One region of the Planococcus lenghuensis genome, then DNA from elsewhere that is predicted to be linked to it. Evidence: a T-box and tRNA genes for the amino acid it is inferred to sense, from the RefSeq annotation. Region 1 holds a T-box; the other holds one or more tRNA genes.
What was found. The T-box of region 1 lies ahead of trpS (tryptophan--tRNA ligase). A T-box ahead of a tRNA ligase gene usually reads a tRNA of that ligase, here a tRNA-Trp.

Region 1 (10,150 bases):
ATATGACTTCCGTACGCGGTTCCGTTCATAGTCCGGATCCGGAAGTGGAATTGCAGACAGGAGTGACTGGGTATACGGATGAAGCGGGTTTTTGTACAGTTCATCTGCCGGAGCCAATTCAACAAGCTTGCCGAAATACATAACGCCAATCCGGTCAGAGATATACTTAACCATGGACAGATCATGGGCGATGAACAAATATGTCAGCCCTTTCTGCTGCTGGAGTTCTCTCAGCAGGTTAACCACCTGCGCCTGGATGGATACATCAAGAGCAGAAATCGGTTCATCGGCAATGATGAATTCTGGATCAACAGCCAATGCACGGGCAATGCCAAGACGCTGCCGCTGCCCGCCAGAAAATTCATGCGGATAGCGATTGGCGTGTTCTTTGCTGAGTCCGACAGTCTCAAGCAGATCATGGACCATTTCTTTTCGGTCTGTCTGATTTTTGGCAAGACCATGGATATCAATACCTTCTGCAATGATGTCCATAACTTTCATGCGCGGATTAAGAGAAGCGTAAGGATCCTGGAAAATCATCTGCATTTTACGGTTAAATTTCTTCAAGTCTTTTTTTGACTTTTTTCCATGGACGTTCTCGCCATTGAAGTATACTTCGCCTGCGGTAGCATCATAGAGGCGGATAATAGTCCGCCCGGTTGTTGATTTACCACAGCCAGACTCACCTACCAGGCCGAGCGTTTCACCTTTGTATATATCAAATGTAATATCATCAACTGCCCGGACTTCATTTGCTTTGTCTTTATTGAAATACTGCTTCAAGTTTCGAATTTCCAACAGCTTTTCAGACATTTACTTTGCCCCCCTCATAGTAGCGGCTTCCCGGATAACTCTTCATTCGTTCAATGATCATCGTTGGCGGCTCCACTTGTGGTGCATCGGGATGCAGAAGCCATGTTGCTGCATAATGTGTATCACTGACCTTGAAGAAAGGCGGTGATTCTTCGAGGTCGATTTGAAGGGCATAATCGCTTCGAAGAGCAAAAGCATCTCCTTTAGGCGGTGACAGCAGATCGGGCGGTGTACCTGGAATTGCATACAATTTCTCATCCGCAGTATCAACAGACGGCATGGAGCTGAGGAGCCCCCATGTATACGGGTGCTGTGGATTATAGAAAATCTCATCCACCGTACCGATTTCTACAATTTTCCCGCCATACATAACGGCTACCCGGTCAGCAATATTAGCAACAACGCCAAGGTCATGGGTGATAAAAATGATCGATGTATCAATTTTTTTCTGCAAATCTTTCATCAATTCCAGGATTTGCGCTTGGATGGTTACATCAAGTGCGGTAGTCGGCTCATCAGCAATCAATATTTTGGGATTGCAAGCCAAAGCGACTGCAATGACGATCCGCTGACGCTGACCACCGGAAAACTGGTGAGGATATTGCTTCATCCGCTGTTCAGGATTCGGCATACCAACCATCCGCAGAAGGTCAACCGCAATCCGTTTCGCTTCTGCCTTTCCGACTTTTTGATGTTTTAGAAGCGGTTCAATGATTTGAGTACCGATTTTCATTGTCGGATTCAGCGAAGTCATTGGATCCTGGAAAATCATTGAGATATCTTTTCCTCTGATTTTTTGCATTTCTTTATCTTTCAGCTTTGTCAGATCACGTCCGTCAAACAGAATTTCTCCACTCTTGAATTCAGCAGAGTTTTCAGGCAAGAGACGCATGATCGATTTAGTTGTGACAGACTTACCGGAACCGGATTCCCCCACAATCGCCAGCGTTTCTCCCTTATAGAGATCAAAATTCACGCCACGGATCGCTTTTACTTCACCAGCGAACGTATTGAAGGAAAGCTCAAGATCCTTAACTTCCAGAATTTTTTCCATTGTCTGCTTCCCCCCTTATTAATCTTTCATCTTCGGATCGAGCGCGTCACGCAGCCCGTCACCGATCAGATTAAACGCAATCATGATGATACTCAAGACTATTGCAGGATAGACCAGAATATGCGGCTGGAATTCAATCAGTTTATACCCGTCATTAATCAGTGTTCCAAGTGAAGCTTCCGGTGCCTGCAGCCCCAGACCGATAAAGCTTAGAAACGCTTCAAAGAATATGGCATTTGGAATGGTAAACATCGTGTTGATGATGACAATCCCAAGAATATTCGGCAATAGATGTTTCCAAATAATCCGTGTATTGCTGGCTCCCAGTGTTTTCGAAGCCAGAACAAACTCTTGGTTTTTAAACTTGAGGATTTGTCCGCGGACAACCCGGGACATACCGATCCATCCGGTAATCGTAAGAGCGATGATGATCGCTGTAATCCCAGGATCCATAATCATGATCATCAGGATAACAACAACCAAGTTTGGAATTCCGATCAGGATTTCGACAATCCGCTGCAGAACATCATCAATGCGCCCCCCGAAATAACCGGAAATACCGCCATAGACGATACCGATGCCCATATCGATGATTGCAGCCATGAAGGCGATGAAGAGAGAAACTTGCGTTCCTGCCCAGACCCGGCTGAACATGTCACGTCCCAGTCCATCTGTACCTAACCAGTAATTGACTTCAACGTTTTTCATTTCATATAAATCGACTTCCTGTCCGCCGAGTGTACCGACGCCGTCAAATAACGGAAGAAATTCAAGTCCACCGACTTTAGGCGGCAGGTTGGCGTGCGTGATTGTCTGCTGGTTCGGATCGAACTGGCCGATATGTGGTCCGATGATCGACATGATCAAAATCAAAAGGAAAACAACCAGTGAAACTACGGCCCCTTTGTTTTTACGCAGTCGTCTCCAGGCATCCTGCCAGAAGTTCAGGCTTGGTTTTGCGATTTTCTCTGCTTGAGAAGGGTCAATGGTTACCCGCTCAAACACTCCCTTTGGAAGTTGTTCAGGATGTTGAGTCATTAATCTTTACCTCCAGACAAACGGATTCGGGGATCGATAATTCCGTAAAGAATATCCACCACCAGAATGATGAAAATCAGGAACGCAGAGAAGAAGAGTGTCGTACCCATGATGACCGCGAAGTCATTAACTGTAATGGCTTTGACAAACTGCTCGCCGATTCCGGGTATAGCGAAGATTTTTTCAATAACAAGAGAACCTGTCAGAATAGCAACAGCTAAAGGTCCAAGTACGGTAACAAGCGGTATAAGTGCATTCCGAAAAGCATGTTTGAATGCAACTTCCGACCGGCTGGCTCCCTTGGCTCTTGCTAATGTAATATAATCAGAACTTAGCACTTCAATCATTTCAGTTCGAATGAAACGGGCTGCAACAGCAAGCGGCGACATTGCAAGCGCAATAGTCGGCAAGACACTCGACATGAAGCCATCATCCCAAAGTGCAACCGGGAACCAGCCAAATTTCATACCAAACCAGTACTGCAACCCAGCAGCAAACACGAATGACGGTATGGAGATCCCGAGAATCGCTGCGAATGTGCTGGAATAATCAATCCATGAATTCTGTCTCAATGCTGCAATCATTCCCAGTAAAATACCGATGAATGTACCAAGAATCATTGCCTGAGCACCAATTTGGAATGACGGCCCAATCCGGTCAAGTAGAAGAGTTGTTACTTCCACACCCATGAACTGATTAATTGAAACGCCTAGATCGCCTTGCAAAAGACCAGTTATATACTCAAAGTACTGAACGGGCAGCGGTTTATCCAATCCATACTTTGCCAATACGATTGCCTCTTGTTCTGGGGACAGTTTTGAAGCGGCAGCAATTGGGGAACCAGGCAGAATTTTCATCAAGAAAAACGTGGCTGTCGCAATAAGATACAGCGTGATTAACATATAAATCAACCGCTTAGCAATATACTTTAACATTGTTGCACCTCCTGAAAGTTACTTCTATTATACAAGCATTCTTTTTGTTTAAAAAGAGGTTCTTCCGCTTTTCTAAATATATGTTCAAATTTTTAATGCGGTCATTTAATTTTCTGTGAATTTTTCTCCATTAGAAAAGAGAGTATACCGCGTAAACCTGCGATATACTCTCTTCATTGTGTCGATCAATACAGTAAACTCTTACTCTGCTCCATCGATGTAAGCCCATTTGTAGCTATAGTCGCCGCCAAATGGATGTGAAACGATGTTATGCACATAAGGTTTTTGCAGTGACATCAGACCGCGCTGATAGACTGGTGCAATAGCAGCGTCCTCGAGGAGGATGCGTTCTGCTTCAGCCATAGCAGCCCAGCGAGCTTCAGGGTCTAAAGCCAATTCGTTTTTCGCTGATTCAACAAGTGCGTCGAATTCAGGATTAGAATAGCTCATTTTGTTGTTCGGTCCGTCTGTAACGAACAAGTCGACGAATGTCATTGGATCCTGGTAATCAGGTCCCCAACCAGCAAACTGGATATCGTAGTCCTGTGCTTCATCAGCCTCAAGACGCACGCTGAATGGCACTTCTCTCAGTTCAAGAGTCAGGCCAGGAAGAGTTGTTTCAAGCTGCTGCTTCAAATACTCATCCATTTTCTTGGAAAGTTCTGTGTCTCCACCGAGCAGTTCAAGTGTGATTTCTTCAACGCCAAGCTCTTCAAGTCCAGTTTCCCATGCTTCAAGAGCAGCTTCCGGATCATAGCCGAGCAGATCGCCATTGATATCGCGGAAATCTTCGCCTTCTGCATTGAACGCAAAGTCAGTTGGTACAAGGTAATCAGCAGGAAGTGATCCGTTAGCCAGGATTACAGTCGCCAAGTCTTCTTTGTTGAAAGCCATCGCAATTGCTTCGCGGATATTTTCATTAGCAAGCGGTGTTGGCTCGCCATTGCGTTCCTGATTGAATTTCAGGTAGAACAATGTTGGTTCCAGTTCAGACACGAGTTCAGGATCACTTGCATACTGCATCGCGAATTCACCTGACAGAGCTGTGCGGTCTTTCTCGCCAGACTGGTAAAGGTTTACTGCAGTTGAAGTTTCTTTAACTACATCGTAATTGATTTCTTCAAGGTTAACCGCTTCAGCATCCCAGTATTCAGGGTTTTTCTCAAGTGACCAACTCAGACCAGTTCCGTCCCAGTTTGTCAGAACGAATGGTCCATTGTAAAGCAGGTTTTCAGAGTTTGTAGCATAGTCATCACCAGCGGCTGTTACGAATTCTTCATTCAATGGGTAGAATGTTCCGAAAGCCATCAGTGATTCGAAGTAAGGAACCGGACGCTCCAACTGTACTTCGAGAGTTGAATCATCGACTGCAGTAACGCCGAGTTCAGATGGTTCCAGTTCACCGGCAGCGATTTCAGTCGCGTTGTCAATTACACCGGAGAACATGTATGGGCCGTAAGAAGATCCGGTAGCCGGATCGATCGCACGCTGCCATGCAAAGACAAAGTCATTAGCTGTGACAGGTGTACCGTTTGACCATACAGCATCCTCACGGATTTCAAATGTATAAGTCAAGCCGTCTTCACTGACTTCAGGTTCACCAGCAGCAACTGCTGGTACAGCAATATTTTCTTCATTCAGGCGGTACAGACCTTCGTTGACGTTGTTAAGCAGGTTAAATCCTACTGAATCTGTAACGAGTGATGAATCTAATGTTGGAATTTCTGCACTTTCAATCAGTTCCAACACCTGCGGCTCATCCAGTTCTTCTGGAACTTCAGCCACCACTTCTTCTTCGCCTTCAACAGGCTCTTCCTCTACGACTTCTTCTTCATCCACGACTTCTTCTTCAGTTGCTTCTTCGCCGCCACAGGCTGCGAGGAACATGCCAAGAACAAGAACGAGACCGAGAAGCCAGAAAATCTTGCTGTTTTTCACTCAGTTGACCCCCTTAAGTTTTCTGAAAAATTGGTACAATACTTATTATACAGATTCTGGCGTATATGTACAGACCTCCATAAAAAAACTTATATAAAAATGATATTTAGTTCACATACTTGTCATAAAAGCCTTAATCTTGTCACATTCCACAGTTCTAATTGCATAGCTGCCAGATAATTAATCTTTGATTTTACCATCCGGTTCTTTTACAATAAAAAGAAAATGAGGTGTATATTATTGAAGAAGTTTTTACTGAGCGCCTTAGCTGTGCAAGCGATTATTTTGCTGACGATTTTGTTCCGTGAACAGCAGCTTAGCCTGCTGTCATATATTGATACTTCGTTTATCTATGGCGGTATTCTCTTTTTCATTGGGGCGACCATTTATGTCGTCCAGAGCGGATTTTTTGATATTTTCACAGTCAGTATGCGCAAAGCATTTGACCTCCGCTCCGGTTTTGACATCGATGAAATGCGCACGCCTTCTGAATTGATCGCCGTACCTTTTTTGCCGCTGCTGTCAGTCGGCACGGCAACAATCACGTTGATGGGTGTTGCTTTGTTCTCCTATTATATCTAAAACTTCACAAATGTTCAGTATTGTACTATACTAAATTTCAGTTATTCCGATTACATGGTTCCGGCTGAATGACTTCCCGCTTCCAATCTGCCGGGAATCAGCACCAGAACCTTATAATCTGATCGTGTACGGAGAGCAGCCGGGGAAGAATCATTGCTTCCTCTGCAGACCGCCGGGATGATCTGTCGATAAAGCGCAGATGAAGAGTAGTACAGGAAGCTTCTTCTTATCAGAGAGCCTGTGGATGGTGTGAACAGGTGAAGAGCTTTTTGGAATGGACTTCGGAGCTGAGCCGGTGAACTCAAAGTAGCCGGCTCCGTCCCCTTCACGTTACGAAGTTGAGCGGCCGGCGACGGCAATCAGGGTGGTACCGCGGAACAGCACATCATTCGTCCCTTTTTCCAGGATGAATGATGTGCTTTTATAATGGGGAGGAATTTATGATGAAACGGATTTTTTCAGGGGTCCAGCCCACTGGAACTGTAACACTCGGCAATTATATTGGTGCTTTCAAACAATTTGTGGAGCTCCAGTATGATTATGATTGCGTGTTCTGCATTGTCGACCAGCATGCCATCACCATGCCGCAAGATCGACTGGAGCTTCGCAAAAGTATTAAGTCATTGGCAGCTCTGTATCTCGCTGCAGGCATTGATCCAGACAAAGCCACGTTATTTGTTCAGTCGGAAGTACCGGCCCACGCACAGGCTGGCTGGATGCTGACTTGTACAGCATCCATCGGTGAACTTGAACGAATGACCCAGTATAAGGATAAATCCGCAGGCAATGCGGCTGTTTCAGCAGGTCTTCTTACCTACCCTCCACTTATGGCGGCGGATATCCTGCTGTATCAGACCGACATCGTTCCGGTCGGCGATGACCAGAAACAGCATATTGAGTTGACGCGCGATCTCGCTGAACGATTCAATAAGCGGCATAATGATGTCTTTACGCTTCCTGACATCCGTCTTCCGCAGAATGGCGCCCGCATCATGGCGTTGCAGGATCCCAATAAAAAAATGAGCAAATCAGATCCCAATAAAAAATCGACCATTACGCTGCTCGATGATTTGAAAACCATTGAGAAAAAAATCAAAAGCGCTGTCACGGATTCGGAAGGCATCGTTCGATTTGACAAAGAAAACAAGCCGGGCATCTCCAACCTTCTGACAATCGAAGCAGCTTTGACAGACCAGTCCATTAAATCACTGGAAGCCAAATATGCTGATGCTGGCTATGGAGAATTCAAAGCATCCGTAGCCAAGGCAGTGACCGATCACTTGAAACCGATCCAGGAACGTTATAACGAACTGATCAATTCAGAGGAATTGGACAGGGTACTGGATGAGGGGGCTGAAAATGCCAGTAAAATTGCCAACAAGACCCTTAAGAAAATGGAAAATGCCATGGGCCTTGGCCGAAAAAAAAGATAAAGTGAAAACCACCTTGCCTGTTTTCTGAGGCAAGGTGGTTTTTATTATGCTTCGATTTTTTTAAATACGAGTGATGCGTTATGTCCCCCGAAGCCGAGTGAGTTACTCATAACATATTTCAAATCAGCTTTGCGGGCTTCATTCGGAATGTAATCAAGATCACATTCCGGATCCGGGTCAGTGAGATTCATTGTCGGGGGCATGATTCCCTCTTGCAGCGCAAGAATTGAGAAGATTGCTTCTACTCCGCCGGCCGCTCCGAGAAGGTGCCCTGTAACCGACTTAGTGGAACTCATGCCGAGCTTATACGCATGATCGCCGAAAACAGATTTCACGGCCATCGTCTCGTATAAGTCGTTATACGCAGTGCTTGTACCGTGCGCGTTAATGTAATCGATCTCCTCTGTTTTTACCGCTCCATCTTCAAGCGCCTGTGCCATCGCCCGTGCAGCTCCCTCGCCCCCTGGAGCCGGTGCTGTGATATGGTGGGCATCGCCGGTGGAACCGTATCCGGTAATTTCCGCATAAATTTTAGCTCCGCGGGCCTTCGCATGCTCATACTCTTCGAGAATGATAACCCCGGCCCCCTCCGCAATGACAAAACCATCCCGGTTCTTATCAAACGGCCGGGAAGCCGTAGCGGGGTCTGTGTTGGTTGTCAGCGCTGTATTCGAACTGAACCCGGCTACTGACAGACGGGTAATCGGTGCTTCTGCTCCTCCCGATATCATGACATCAGCGTCACCACGCTGAATCACTTTGAAAGCATCGCCGATGGAATTTGTTCCGGATGCACACGCCGTTACCGTACAGGAGTTGATGCCCTTGGCACCAAAGTAAATTGAAACTTGCCCTGATGCCATATCCGGAATAATCATCGGCACAAAAAACGGGCTTGTCCGGCGATAACCGCGTTCATTCAGAATATCGTGCTGAGTTTCAATCGTTTCCATGCCGCCGATTCCGGAACCGATCCAAACGCCTGTCCGAAGTGCAGTTTCATCATCCAGTTCCAATTCAGCATCTTTCATCGCCATAATGGATGCAGCCAGTGCATAATGCGTGAACCGATCCATTTTTCTGGCGTCTTTCCGGCTGATATAATCTTCTATAGAAAAGTCTTTTACTTCCGCTGAAACCTTTGCCGGGAATTCATCCGGATTCAGCCGGGTCATTGGTCCGATTCCGGATTTCCCCGTTTTTACCGCTTCCCATGAAGCTTCAGCAGAATTGCCGACCGGTGAAACTGCTCCTAACCCGGTGACTACTACGCGACGTTTTGTCATTTCATTTCCGTCCTTTCGCATTTCCCCTTATTTCCCCCACTTCATAGCGATGGCTCCCCATGTGAGACCGCCGCCAAATCCAACCATAACGATTACATCATCATCCTTGATCTTGCCGCTTTCCAGTTCCTCAACAAGTGAGATCGGAATCGACGCTGAAGATGTATTTCCGTACTTATGCACAGTCTTCGACATTCTTTCCGGCGGCAGATCGAGCCGTGTGCGCGATGCCTCCATGATGCGGATATTAGCCTGATGCGGTATCAGCATATCGATATCGTCTTTTGTAAGCCCAGCTTTATTGATAACGCCTTCAGCTGACTCACCCATCTGACGCACGGCAAATTTAAATACTTCCCGGCCATTCATCGAAATGAAGTCACCATCCTGCAGCAAGTATTTCCCGCCTGATCCATCAGTGCCAAGCTCGAAGGATAAAATACCCCGTCCCTCTGATACTTTCCCCATTACAGCAGCTCCTGCTCCATCGCCAAAAAGCACAGCTGTGTTGCGGTCCTGCCAGTCAGTGATCTTTGATAATTTTTCAACACCGACAACCAGAATATAATCGTAGACATTTCCATCAATGAATTGCTTGGCTGTCGTCAGTCCATACATAAATCCTGCACAGGCTGCAGACAAATCCATCGCTGCAGCATTCACTGCGCCAAGTTCCTGCTGAATCATACTGGCGACAGAGGGAAAACCGTAGTCCGGCGTCACTGTAGCAACTAAAATTAATCCGATTTTTTCAGGGGTGATACCTGAATCATCGATTGCCCGCTGTGCCGCCCTAAGAGCCATATGTGAAGTGTTTTCCTCGTCTCGGGCAATGCGCCGCTCTTCGATTCCTGTCCGGGTCCGGATCCATTCATCTGAGGTATCCATCCGTTTTTCCAAATCTGCATTCGTCAGCACTTGTTCCGGAAGATGTCTTCCGATACCGATTATTCCAGCATTCATATGATGACCTCTTTTCATTAACATCAAATACTATTACCTGGTATTAATTTTAGCCCATTTTTCGTTTTTTTACAACCATTGGACAAATTTTCGCCATATCAGGTATGA
Region 2 (10,150 bases), 1.5 Mb from region 1:
GGCTATGCGACTGCCGGACCGACCATGCAGATTACCGGACGCATGGACGGCATAAACGAAAAAGGGCTCGTCATGGGCTATAACTTCATCAATCGGCGCAATTCCGGTGACGGGTTCATCTGTAACATGATTGGACGGATGATTCTTGAAAACTGTGCCACCATTGATGAAGCGGTTGCCTTGCTCCGGGAAATTCCGCATCGCCGGTCGTTCAGTTATGTGCTGCTTGACCGCTCCGGTGAAACAGTCGTTGCAGAAACATCTCCCCGCATGGTAAAGATCCGCCGGTCAACCATTTCAACGAACCATTTTGAATTACTGACAAGCGAAAACCGGTACCGGACGGACGACTCACGGCGCCGACAGCAACTTATCCAGGAACGGCAGGCAGAAACAGCCGATGCATTCGATGCATTCCGCCTGCTGAATGATACACAGCGAGGTGTTTTCTCAAAAAAATACGGTGCGTCTGCCGGCACTCTCCATACTGCCGTGTATGCGCCTGACACCTTGCGGATCGGCTTTGCTTTAGGCGGAGACCGGCTGCCGCTCATGCTTGATTTTGGCCAATGGCTGGATGGAAAGCCCTTCAATATCAAACGGATCAATGGCGAAATCGAATCTGAGCTTGAATTTGTGAATAAGGAAACCATTTAAGCGGGTTGGATCCTTGCGTCCTTATTGTCTTATTAGGCATAAAACCTCGGCTAGCGCGCATAAATTGGGATTATAGAGCATAAACCGCTGGTTATAGCGCATAAGCCGCCGATTATAGCGCATAAATCAGGATTATAGCGCATAAGCCGCCAGTTATAGCGCATGAACCCGTAATACAACGCACAAAGAGGACGGAAACCGATTCCGTCCTCTTTTTCTGTATTCTTTTCACTTCTACCTGTTCGTCTGCCGGCTGCGCGCACGTCCGTCGATATTGGCGAATCCGATGTCCGTATCCACTTTACCTGTCAACCGCTGCACGTCCACATCTTCTCCCTGGAGCCAGCTGTCAAAATCGAACACTTCCGGTTCCCGGTCGCCGCCGAGGGCAAACCATGCTTCACGGGCCGCCGGAAAGTAAACAGATGTGTGGATCGTGCCTGCCCAGCTCTTATACAGCTTGGAAAACACACCTTTATCCGTGTCATTGAACAGCCGGTAAGCTTTTTCAGCTTCCCCCGTTTCTCCATTCCGGATCGCTTCCATCCGGGCATGCGAGTCCTTCAGGTAATTGCGATTTTCCTGCAGCTGAATCTCATAATGGTTCGTACAGACGCTTTCCTGTCGTACATCAACTGAGCGCGGACTGCCTTCGACAATGAAGCTCTCACCTGTGGCATCTGTCACAACATAGCTAAATGAGCCGCGATGCGGGATCTCCTTTAGTACCGCTACTGCTTCCTCTGCTGTTGCACATGTTTCAAGCAAGATCCGGCTGATGACATAACACACAAAACCGTCACCCGGGTTTTTTCGGTGGATGAAATTATGGCCGACCGCAAGCCCTTTTTCATTCAGCCCGTCCGTCCGGCCTGTAATCCGCGAACTTGGCCCGATGGATGCATAGCCGCCATCCGATGGCTGAAATAAGACGAAGCGGCCCTCGTATGTCTGCGGGTGGAAATCGTAATTCCTTATCATGAAGTCGGTGCCCGTAAAAATCGAACAACCGCTTGGCACAAGTTCTGTCCGGTAGCCGCCAAAGTTCAGCAAAATTTCCTCCAATGGCAGTTCCAAACTGTCCCTTAGTCCCAGCAATTCATCCCAGATGCCTGGTGCGAACTTGCTGAACATCCCGTATGCTTCCTGCTCATTTATCGCAAATCGCGGCCGCTTCGCTTTCCATTGGCCGCGCCGGTTTTCCAATGTAATCGTGCCCCGCAGCAGTTCTCCCTGCCGGAGCCCAAATTCGTAATGACTCCCACGGAACTGCAGGATGTCGCTGTGTATTTCTTTCATCTCGTCCTCCTGTTCCGGATTCCATCAATCCTTCTGTATGGCCACTTACTAATCATACCAGTATTTTTTCGTTATAATAAAAAAGAATGACTCAACAGAAGGAGGAAATTGCTTGGAAAAAGTAAATATTCAGGATAAATTCTCATTGTTCACTGATCATTGGAGTCCGAAAATTGGCGGTTCAATAAACGACATGCACGTGAAATTCACCAAGCTGAAAGGGGAATTCGTCTGGCATCAGCACGAGGAGGAAGACGAAATGTTCCTGGTTATTAAAGGGTCCCTCCTCATGCAGCTGCGCGACAAAGACATCACAATCAATGAAGGCGAATTTCTAATCGTTCCGAAAGGAGTCGAACACCGGCCGGTCGCTGAAGAAGAAGCACATGTACTGCTGTTCGAACCAAATACAACATTAAACACCGGCACTGAAGTAAATGAGCGGACGGTATCTAACCTGGAATCGATTTAACCGCCGCCATTAAAAAGACGCTGTCCCTCTAAAACAGGACAGCGTCTTCTATCATGACTGAACTGGGCGTTCTTCTGTACGTGCAGCTGTTTCTCCAGCTTTCTGTTCTTGCCATGATGGATTCTCTTTCAGGAACAGCGTCAGGATCAACCCAGCGACAGTCAAGGCAGAAGCAGCCAAAAACGCCAGATTATAACCGCTGATCAATGCTTGATTGGTGACATACTGCTGAGCCTCCGCTTGCGACAGATCGGCAAGCGCTGCTGTATTCGGCTCATAGCGCGCGGATCCAATCGTCACGATGGTCACCAGCAGCGCAGTGCCGATCGATGCCGATACTTGCTGCATCGTATTGGCCATCGCTGTCCCGTGGGAATTCCATTTCTGTGGCAGCTGATTTAAGCCGTTGGTCATCATTGGCATCATGATCAGTGACAGTCCGAACATCCGTATTGCGTACACAATTGTCAGGAATGTGAAAGAGGTATCCAACGTCAGGTTGGAAAACAGATACGTCGTAACGCTGACGATCAGCAGCCCGGGAATTGCCAGCACCTTCGCGCCCACCTTATCGAACAAAATTCCGGTAATCGGCGACATGATGCCCATAACGATAGCCCCCGGCAGCAGCATTAGTCCCGATTCAAGCGGTGTAAAACCGCGGGTAATCTGCATATAAAGCGGCAGCAACGTCTCTGCACCGATCAGCGAAATGAGGACGATCATCGTAACGATGAGTGAGATGGAAAAAATGCTGTTATTGAATACCCGGAACTCAAGCATCGGCACTTTTAACCGCAATTGCCGGATGATGAACAGCGTCAGGATAATGGTGCCACCGATGATGCAGCTAATCACAAACGCGCTGTCCCATCCTTTTTCGCCTGCACTGCTGAATCCATACAGCAGCCCGCCAAAACCGAAAGAAGACAGTAAAATCGATAACACATCAATTTTCGGATACGTCAGTTTCGTTACATTTTTCACGAAGAACACGGCGCCGATCAATGTCAAAAGAGCGATTGGAACAACAACATAGAACAAGGACCGCCAGGAATAGCTATCCAGCAGCCAGCCTGACAAGGTTGGCCCGATCGCCGGCGCAAATGAAATAACAATACCGGCCATTCCCATAGCGGCACCTCTTTTTTCAATCGGAAAAATCGTCAGCAGAACCGTCATCATCAATGGCAGCATAATGCCGGATCCGGTTGCCTGAATGATTCTTGCAGCTAGCAGCAGCGGAAAACTGTGGGAGACTGCTGCAACCATTGTGCCAAGGGCGAACACAGAAATGGCGTACAGAAACAGTTTTCGAGTAGTGAATCGTTCAATCAAAAATGCGGAAATTGGAATCATGATTCCGTTCGTCAGCAGGAATGCAGTTGTCAGCCACTGGACTTTATTTTGAGTGATTCCAAAATCCGCCATAATACTCGGCAATGCTGTCGCCAGCAGTGTTTCATTCAATAGAGAGAAAAACGCGCCAAGCAGCAGGACAGCCACCATTGGCCCTTTTTTAAAATTAGTTAAATCAACTTCGGACATAATGCTTAACCTCTTTCAAGTATTTATTGTCTTACAGCAACACATCTGTTTTTCAGTGTTTCTTCTTCATTGATCTGTTTCGATGAATCGCCCACTTTTTCCATAAAGCCAGGAACCACTCCATAAGCTTTTCTTCCAGATTCCATGGAATAGCCTTCAGCTGCCTGCCTCTGACACAGGTTTTCCTGATTGGATAGCCGGGAAGTCAATAGGAGTAGGTTACCGGCTTGTATATAAAATGTCAAATTTAACAAGGAGCAACTGATGACAAACCTGCAAATGCTTATTGGTTTGCCGGGAAGCGGCAAGTCAACTTACGCCGAAAATTTCCTGGCTTCTAACTCCGGATGGCTTCATATATCTTCAGACCGAATTGCCCGCAGCCGGTTTGGTGCAGATGAAGAAATCGACTACCGGGAGGTTTTCGAGGAAATGTACCAGCAGACAGCTGCCGCATTGGCCGCTGGTCACCACGTATTATATGATGCTACGAATTTAGCTTCCACACGAAGACGCAGTTTCCTGAATCGAATCGGCCGGCCGAATGCTGAAGCTGTCGTCCTGCGAACATCTTACAGCCTGCTAAAGGAGCGGAATCGAAACCGGGATAGCCGCGAACGGGTACCTGACCATGTTCTTGAGCGATACATTCGGGCATTCCAATTTCCGCGGTTTAACGAAGGCTTTACGAATGCAAGGATTATCAGCAGCAAAGAACCGGTCAGTAATGCCCATGCGATTAAGTCCATTGCCGTGAACAGCGATGCCACGTTCGAATCCATTGCGGAATTGTATAGCAAGTTGCTTGAAACACAAGCTATGCACAATTGGCGGCATAGAGAGCCGAATGCAGCTGCTTCAGTCATTCAGCACCTATTTGAAGTTTATAAAAAAGTGCAAAGCCTCACCATCGAACCTGAAGAAAAGGAATTGCTTTCATGGTTCGCTCTCCTTCATGACATCGGCAAGGCTTCTATTCGGAAAAACCGGCCTTTTGGTGAAGACAATTTCCATGGTCATGAACACGTCAGTGCTTATCTGGCATACCAGGTGCTGCTTTCACTGAACTTCTCTCCCGCATTTATCTATGATGTCACACTGCTGATTGACGAACATGAAGAAGCAAAGAAGATGAAACAAGGAAAACTTAAACGGCGGCTCGGGGAACGGAATCATGAACGAATGCAAATCTTATTGGACTTAATCGGGGCATGATGAAAAGGAGCCGGATAACAAATTCCTTACTCCTAAACAAGAGCGAATGCGATAATACTTACCCATCGGACTTCCATTGCCACTTGACTGCCATTGATGACTCTACAATTAACTCCTGGTCCTCCGCCTTTTTCACCATCTCACCTGTTTAGCAGGAACTCCTTTAAAAGCGATTTAACCCACTTACAAAAAACTCCTGACAGGTACCAGAAGGCCTGCCAGGAGCTTATTGATCAAAAATCATATTCTGCTTCTTTTGCTTCCCGGATGCTCTGATACGTCTCTGTCAGGACAACTGTATCTTCAACCATCCGCTCAAGCCGGAACAAAACATCATCATTAATGATTTTCTTGCGGTGGAAATCCTCTTCTTCGATGAATACATAAGTTTGCACGATTTGTGCTTTCATATAGCCCAGAATCGGTTTCAGCTGCTGCTCCGCAATCAGAAAATGCTTGGCAGATCCTGCAGTCACGACCATGCTGACCACTTTATCCCGCAGTGCGTCCACCGGAAGAAGATCGAAAATGTTCTTAAGTGTCGCAGGAATGGAAGCCTGAAAAATCGGTGTTCCAATAATGATGGCATCCGCTTCCATAATGGCACGGGTCACATAGCCGGTATCCCCTTCATATTCCAGGTAATTGCGTCCGTCGCTGAATTGAACATCATACTCTGCCAGATCGATCAATTCTGCTTCAATCTCCGGATACTTTTCCTCTAAAGCCTGCATCGTATAATTCATAGCGGTTCTTGTCTTGGATCCGACAATAGAGCCTGATAATCCGACGATTTTCACGTTTATCTCCTCCTACTTCTTCGCTGTGTACTTACGGATGGCCGGCAGAATCTCGGTGCCAATCAACTCGATATTTTTAACGAGGCGGTCGTATGGTACACCGCCGAAATCGATTTGCGCAATATACCGCTGGTGACCGAACTCCTCATGTTGATAAAGAATTTTTTCGATGATTTGCTGCGGGCTGCCAATGTTCATCACATTATGCGGATCAACCCCCTGGGCGAATTGCTGCTTCGGAAATCCTTGTCCGTTCGTCCGTTTCATTCCTTCATTGATGTGCGGATACATGTCCCTGAGCGCCTGCTGGGACGTTTCAGCAGCGTGGAAGAACCCCGCTGTTGCGACTGGAAGTTCTGCCGGATCGAATCCGCTTTCTCTCGCTGCATCCCGATACGAATCGATTGTTCGTTTGAAAATCGATACCGGTCCGCCGAGATGTGCCATAAACATCGGAACGCCTGCATACCCTGCCTTCCGGGCGCTTGCAGGCGTTCCGCCGACTGCCCGCCAAATCGGCAATGACCCATTCACCGGCCGGGGCAGCACTTTTGCATTTCTCAATGGCGGCCGGAATTCCCCGCTCCAATTGACGACTTCTTCTTCGTTTATTTTTAATAAAAGCTCGAACTTTTCCTCAAACAATTCCTCATAATTCCGAATATCATAGCCGAGCAAATCAAAGAGGCCGACGCGCGAAGCACGTCCCGCGATGATTTCCATCCGCCCTTCGGACAGCAGATCCACTGTCGCGAAGTTTTCGTAAACGCGTACCGGATCCGATGTGCTGATAATCGTCGAAGAACTTCCAAGTCTGATCTGTTTTGTCGCCTGCGCAATGGCTGACAGTACAACTGCATGGGCCTGTGTCACGAAAAACTCCTGATGGCTTTCACCCACACTGAAAAAATCAAGACCGGCCTCATCAGCCAGCTTGGCATATTCCACGATTTCACGGAGCCGCTGTCCCTCAGAGATCCGTTCGCCGGTATGCGGATCGGGCAAATGGTCCCCGAGTGTGTAAATTCCGAATTCAAGTCCTTTTTCCGGATTGATTCCATATTTCTGCATTCTGTTCAGCCCTTCCCTTGCTTAAAGTTAATACGCACACTTTTCACTTTCCTGTTTACCCCAACAGCGCTATTATAGTCTGTAGCCGCACAAAACGTAAGTACGCACATAAAAGTGACATAGTATACAAAAAGATACCTAGGAGGCACAACATGAACAGAACCCCTGAAAACTGCCATGTAGAAGATGCACTGAGTATTCTGGTCGGCAAATGGAAGCCAATTATCTTACTTCGCCTTATGCAGGAAGGCACGAAACGATTCAGCGAGCTTAAACAAAGCATGCCGGGTATCACCCAAAAAATGCTGACGAAACAATTGCGGGAATTAGAAGAAGAAGATATCATCAACCGGACAGTCTACCCGCAAGTCCCGCCTAAAGTCGAGTATTCCATCACTGAATATGGCATGAGCCTTCAGCCTATTCTCGAAGCAATGCATGAATGGGGAACACAACACCTTATTCACAAACAGGAAAAATTAACTGATGCAAAAGACATCTCCTAATTTAGATTGCCTCCCTGCATCTCGCTGCAAAGCCAGTAAAGTTGCTTCATGCTAAAATGCCATTGCCTGCTCGGCAATTAGATAACAGAAATGAGCTTGAAATGTCCCACATGTATAGTAACCGGATAGATTGCAGACTGCTTGTTTTACCTAGCATACCATCTTGCAAAAGCATTAGTGAAATGAGAAAAAGCCAGAGCTTTAGTTTCCTAAAGCTCTGGCTTTTTCTATCAATCGACCATTTGTAATACCGGCGGTCGGGGTCGAACCGACACTCCCGAAGGAACACGATTTTGAGTCGTGCGCGTCTGCCAATTCCGCCACGCCGGCATGTTTTGGAGGCGGCAACCGGATTCGAACCGGTGGATAAGGGTGTTGCAGACCCATGCCTTACCACTTGGCTATGCCGCCATTATCTTAAGGGAAAAGCGGAAGACGGGGGTCGAACCCGCGACCTCCACCTTGGCAAGGTGGCGTTCTACCACTGAACTACTTCCGCAAATCAAGCTGGGGCACTAGGATTCGAACCTAGGCATCACGAGACCAAAACCCGTTGCCTTACCGCTTGGCTATGCCCCAATAGGAAAAAATGGGGCGACCGATGGGAATTGAACCCACGAGTGCCGGAACCACAATCCGGTGCGTTAACCACTTCGCCACGATCGCCACTATTTTAATTACTGAAGTTATTTAATAGAGAGGAAAAACCTAACTAAGATGGGGCGACCGATGGGAATTGAACCCACGAGTGCCGGAACCACAATCCGGTGCGTTAACCACTTCGCCACGATCGCCATATTGGAATTATTGATTAAATAAAAAAATGGCAGGGGCAGTAGGAATCGAACCCACATCGGAGGTTTTGGAGACCTCTGTTCTACCGTTAAACTATGCCCCTATGACTGGTGGAGGGGGGCAGATTCGAACTGCCGAACCCGAAGGAGCGGATTTACAGTCCGCCGCGTTTAGCCACTTCGCTACCCCTCCATTGATGCTGGTGCCGGAGAAAGGAATTGAACCCTCAACCTACTGATTACAAGTCAGTTGCTCTACCAATTGAGCTACTCCGGCGGATAATGGTGGCTCAGGACAGAATCGAACTGCCGACACAAGGATTTTCAGTCCTTTGCTCTACCGACTGAGCTACTGAGCCACGCTATTAATAAAAGAAAAAATGGCGGTCCTGACGGGAATCGAACCCGCGATCTCCTGCGTGACAGGCAGGCATGTTAACCGCTACACCACAGGACCGTTTGGTTGCGGGGGCAGGATTTGAACCTGCGACCTTTGGGTTATGAGCCCAACGAGCTACCGAACTGCTCCACCCCGCGATAATATTAATAGTGATATGTTGCGTCACTGATGTTGATAAGAATAAAAATGGTGACCCCTACGGGATTCGAACCCGTGTTACCGCCGTGAAAGGGCGGTGTCTTAACCGCTTGACCAAGGGGCCTTTCATAATATATGGAAAGTTTTATATACTGGCGGAGAGCAAGGGATTTGAACCCTTGATACGCGGTTAGCGTATACACGATTTCCAATCGTGCTCCTTCGGCCACTCGGACAGCTCTCCATAGTATGGCTCCGAAGGTAGGATTCGAACCTACGACCAACCGGTTAACAGCCGGTTGCTCTACCACTGAGCTACTTCGGAATGATATTGCCCAGCGACGTCCTACTCTCACAGGGGGAAGCCCCCAACTACCATCGGCGCAAGAGAGCTTAACTGCCGTGTTCGGGATGGGAACGGGTGTGGCCTCTCTGCCATCATCACTGGACTATTTGGTTTTGTTTTGAAAGACAAGATTTATTATATCAACTCTCACGAGTTTTACAAGCATTTTTTTAAAAGAAAGCCTGTTTTCTTGTTCCTTCAAAACTGGATAACCGACATTGAAATGCTGTGGTGTCTAGCTCGGTGGCCAGGCCCTCGGGTCGTAAGCCGTCCCATTCTGGAAATCAGGATTTCCGCCATGGGCCGTCTCTACGCCGGTCGGGCCTTGCGTGGCCACCTGCGCTTTTCTTTGGTTAAGTCCTCGATCGATTAGTATTCGTCAGCTCCACATGTCGCCATGCGTCCACCCCGAACCTATCCACCTCATCGTCTTTGAGGGATCTTACTTACGTAAACGTAATGGGAAATCTCATCTTGAGGGGGGCTTCATGCTTAGATGCTTTCAGCACTTATCCCGGCCACACATAGCTACCCAGCGATGCCTTTGGCAAGACAACTGGTACACCAGCGGTGTGTCCATCCCGGTCCTCTCGTACTAAGGACAGCGCCTCTCAAATTTCCTGCGCCCGCGACGGATAGGGACCGAACTGTCTCACGACGTTCTGAACCCAGCTCGCGTACCGCTTTAATGGGCGAACAGCCCAACCCTTGGGACCGACTACAGCCCCAGGATGCGATGAGCCGACATCGAGGTGCCAAACCTCCCCGTCGATGTGAACTCTTGGGGGAGATAAGCCTGTTATCCCCGGGGTAGCTTTTATCCGTTGAGCGATGGCCCTTCCATGCGGAACCACCGGATCACTAAGCCCGTCTTTCGACCCTGCTCGACGTGTCTGTCTCGCAG

Region 2: it has a tRNA-Trp gene. The T-box ahead of trpS (tryptophan--tRNA ligase) is inferred to sense a tRNA for this amino acid. The anticodon was not compared.

Annotation. Positions count from the first base shown of each region.
Region 1 is NZ_CP019640.1:2,518,855-2,529,004, forward strand. It holds gene B0X71_RS12935 (ABC transporter ATP-binding protein) at 1-813, opposite strand, end outside; gene B0X71_RS12940 (ABC transporter ATP-binding protein) at 806-1,867, opposite strand; gene opp3C (oligopeptide ABC transporter permease) at 1,886-2,905, opposite strand; gene opp3b (oligopeptide ABC transporter permease) at 2,905-3,840, opposite strand; gene B0X71_RS12955 (peptide ABC transporter substrate-binding protein) at 4,042-5,778, opposite strand; gene B0X71_RS12960 (DUF3899 domain-containing protein) at 6,019-6,360, shown strand; T-box leader at 6,548-6,760, shown strand; gene trpS (tryptophan--tRNA ligase) at 6,801-7,793, shown strand; gene fabF (beta-ketoacyl-ACP synthase II) at 7,838-9,079, opposite strand; gene B0X71_RS12975 (beta-ketoacyl-ACP synthase III) at 9,107-10,042, opposite strand.
Region 2 is NZ_CP019640.1:983,599-993,748, reverse strand. It holds gene B0X71_RS05025 (C45 family autoproteolytic acyltransferase/hydrolase) at 1-657, shown strand, start outside; gene B0X71_RS05020 (C45 family autoproteolytic acyltransferase/hydrolase) at 892-1,956, opposite strand; gene B0X71_RS05015 (cupin domain-containing protein) at 2,069-2,428, shown strand; gene B0X71_RS05010 (MDR family MFS transporter) at 2,480-3,976, opposite strand; gene B0X71_RS21535 (hypothetical protein) at 4,000-4,122, opposite strand; gene B0X71_RS05005 (AAA family ATPase) at 4,241-5,191, shown strand; gene B0X71_RS05000 (NADPH-dependent FMN reductase) at 5,425-5,991, opposite strand; gene B0X71_RS04995 (LLM class flavin-dependent oxidoreductase) at 6,004-7,062, opposite strand; gene B0X71_RS04990 (winged helix-turn-helix transcriptional regulator) at 7,215-7,568, shown strand; tRNA gene B0X71_RS04985 (tRNA-Leu) at 7,817-7,898, opposite strand; tRNA gene B0X71_RS04980 (tRNA-Cys) at 7,905-7,979, opposite strand; tRNA gene B0X71_RS04975 (tRNA-Gly) at 7,996-8,067, opposite strand; tRNA gene B0X71_RS04970 (tRNA-Gln) at 8,076-8,147, opposite strand; tRNA gene B0X71_RS04965 (tRNA-His) at 8,159-8,234, opposite strand; tRNA gene B0X71_RS04960 (tRNA-His) at 8,287-8,362, opposite strand; tRNA gene B0X71_RS04955 (tRNA-Trp) at 8,393-8,466, opposite strand; tRNA gene B0X71_RS04950 (tRNA-Tyr) at 8,472-8,555, opposite strand; tRNA gene B0X71_RS04945 (tRNA-Thr) at 8,564-8,639, opposite strand; tRNA gene B0X71_RS04940 (tRNA-Phe) at 8,646-8,721, opposite strand; tRNA gene B0X71_RS04935 (tRNA-Asp) at 8,744-8,819, opposite strand; tRNA gene B0X71_RS04930 (tRNA-Met) at 8,823-8,899, opposite strand; tRNA gene B0X71_RS04925 (tRNA-Glu) at 8,950-9,024, opposite strand; tRNA gene B0X71_RS04920 (tRNA-Ser) at 9,054-9,144, opposite strand; tRNA gene B0X71_RS04915 (tRNA-Asn) at 9,151-9,225, opposite strand; rRNA gene rrf (5S ribosomal RNA) at 9,234-9,349, opposite strand; rRNA gene B0X71_RS04905 (23S ribosomal RNA) at 9,596-10,150, opposite strand, start outside.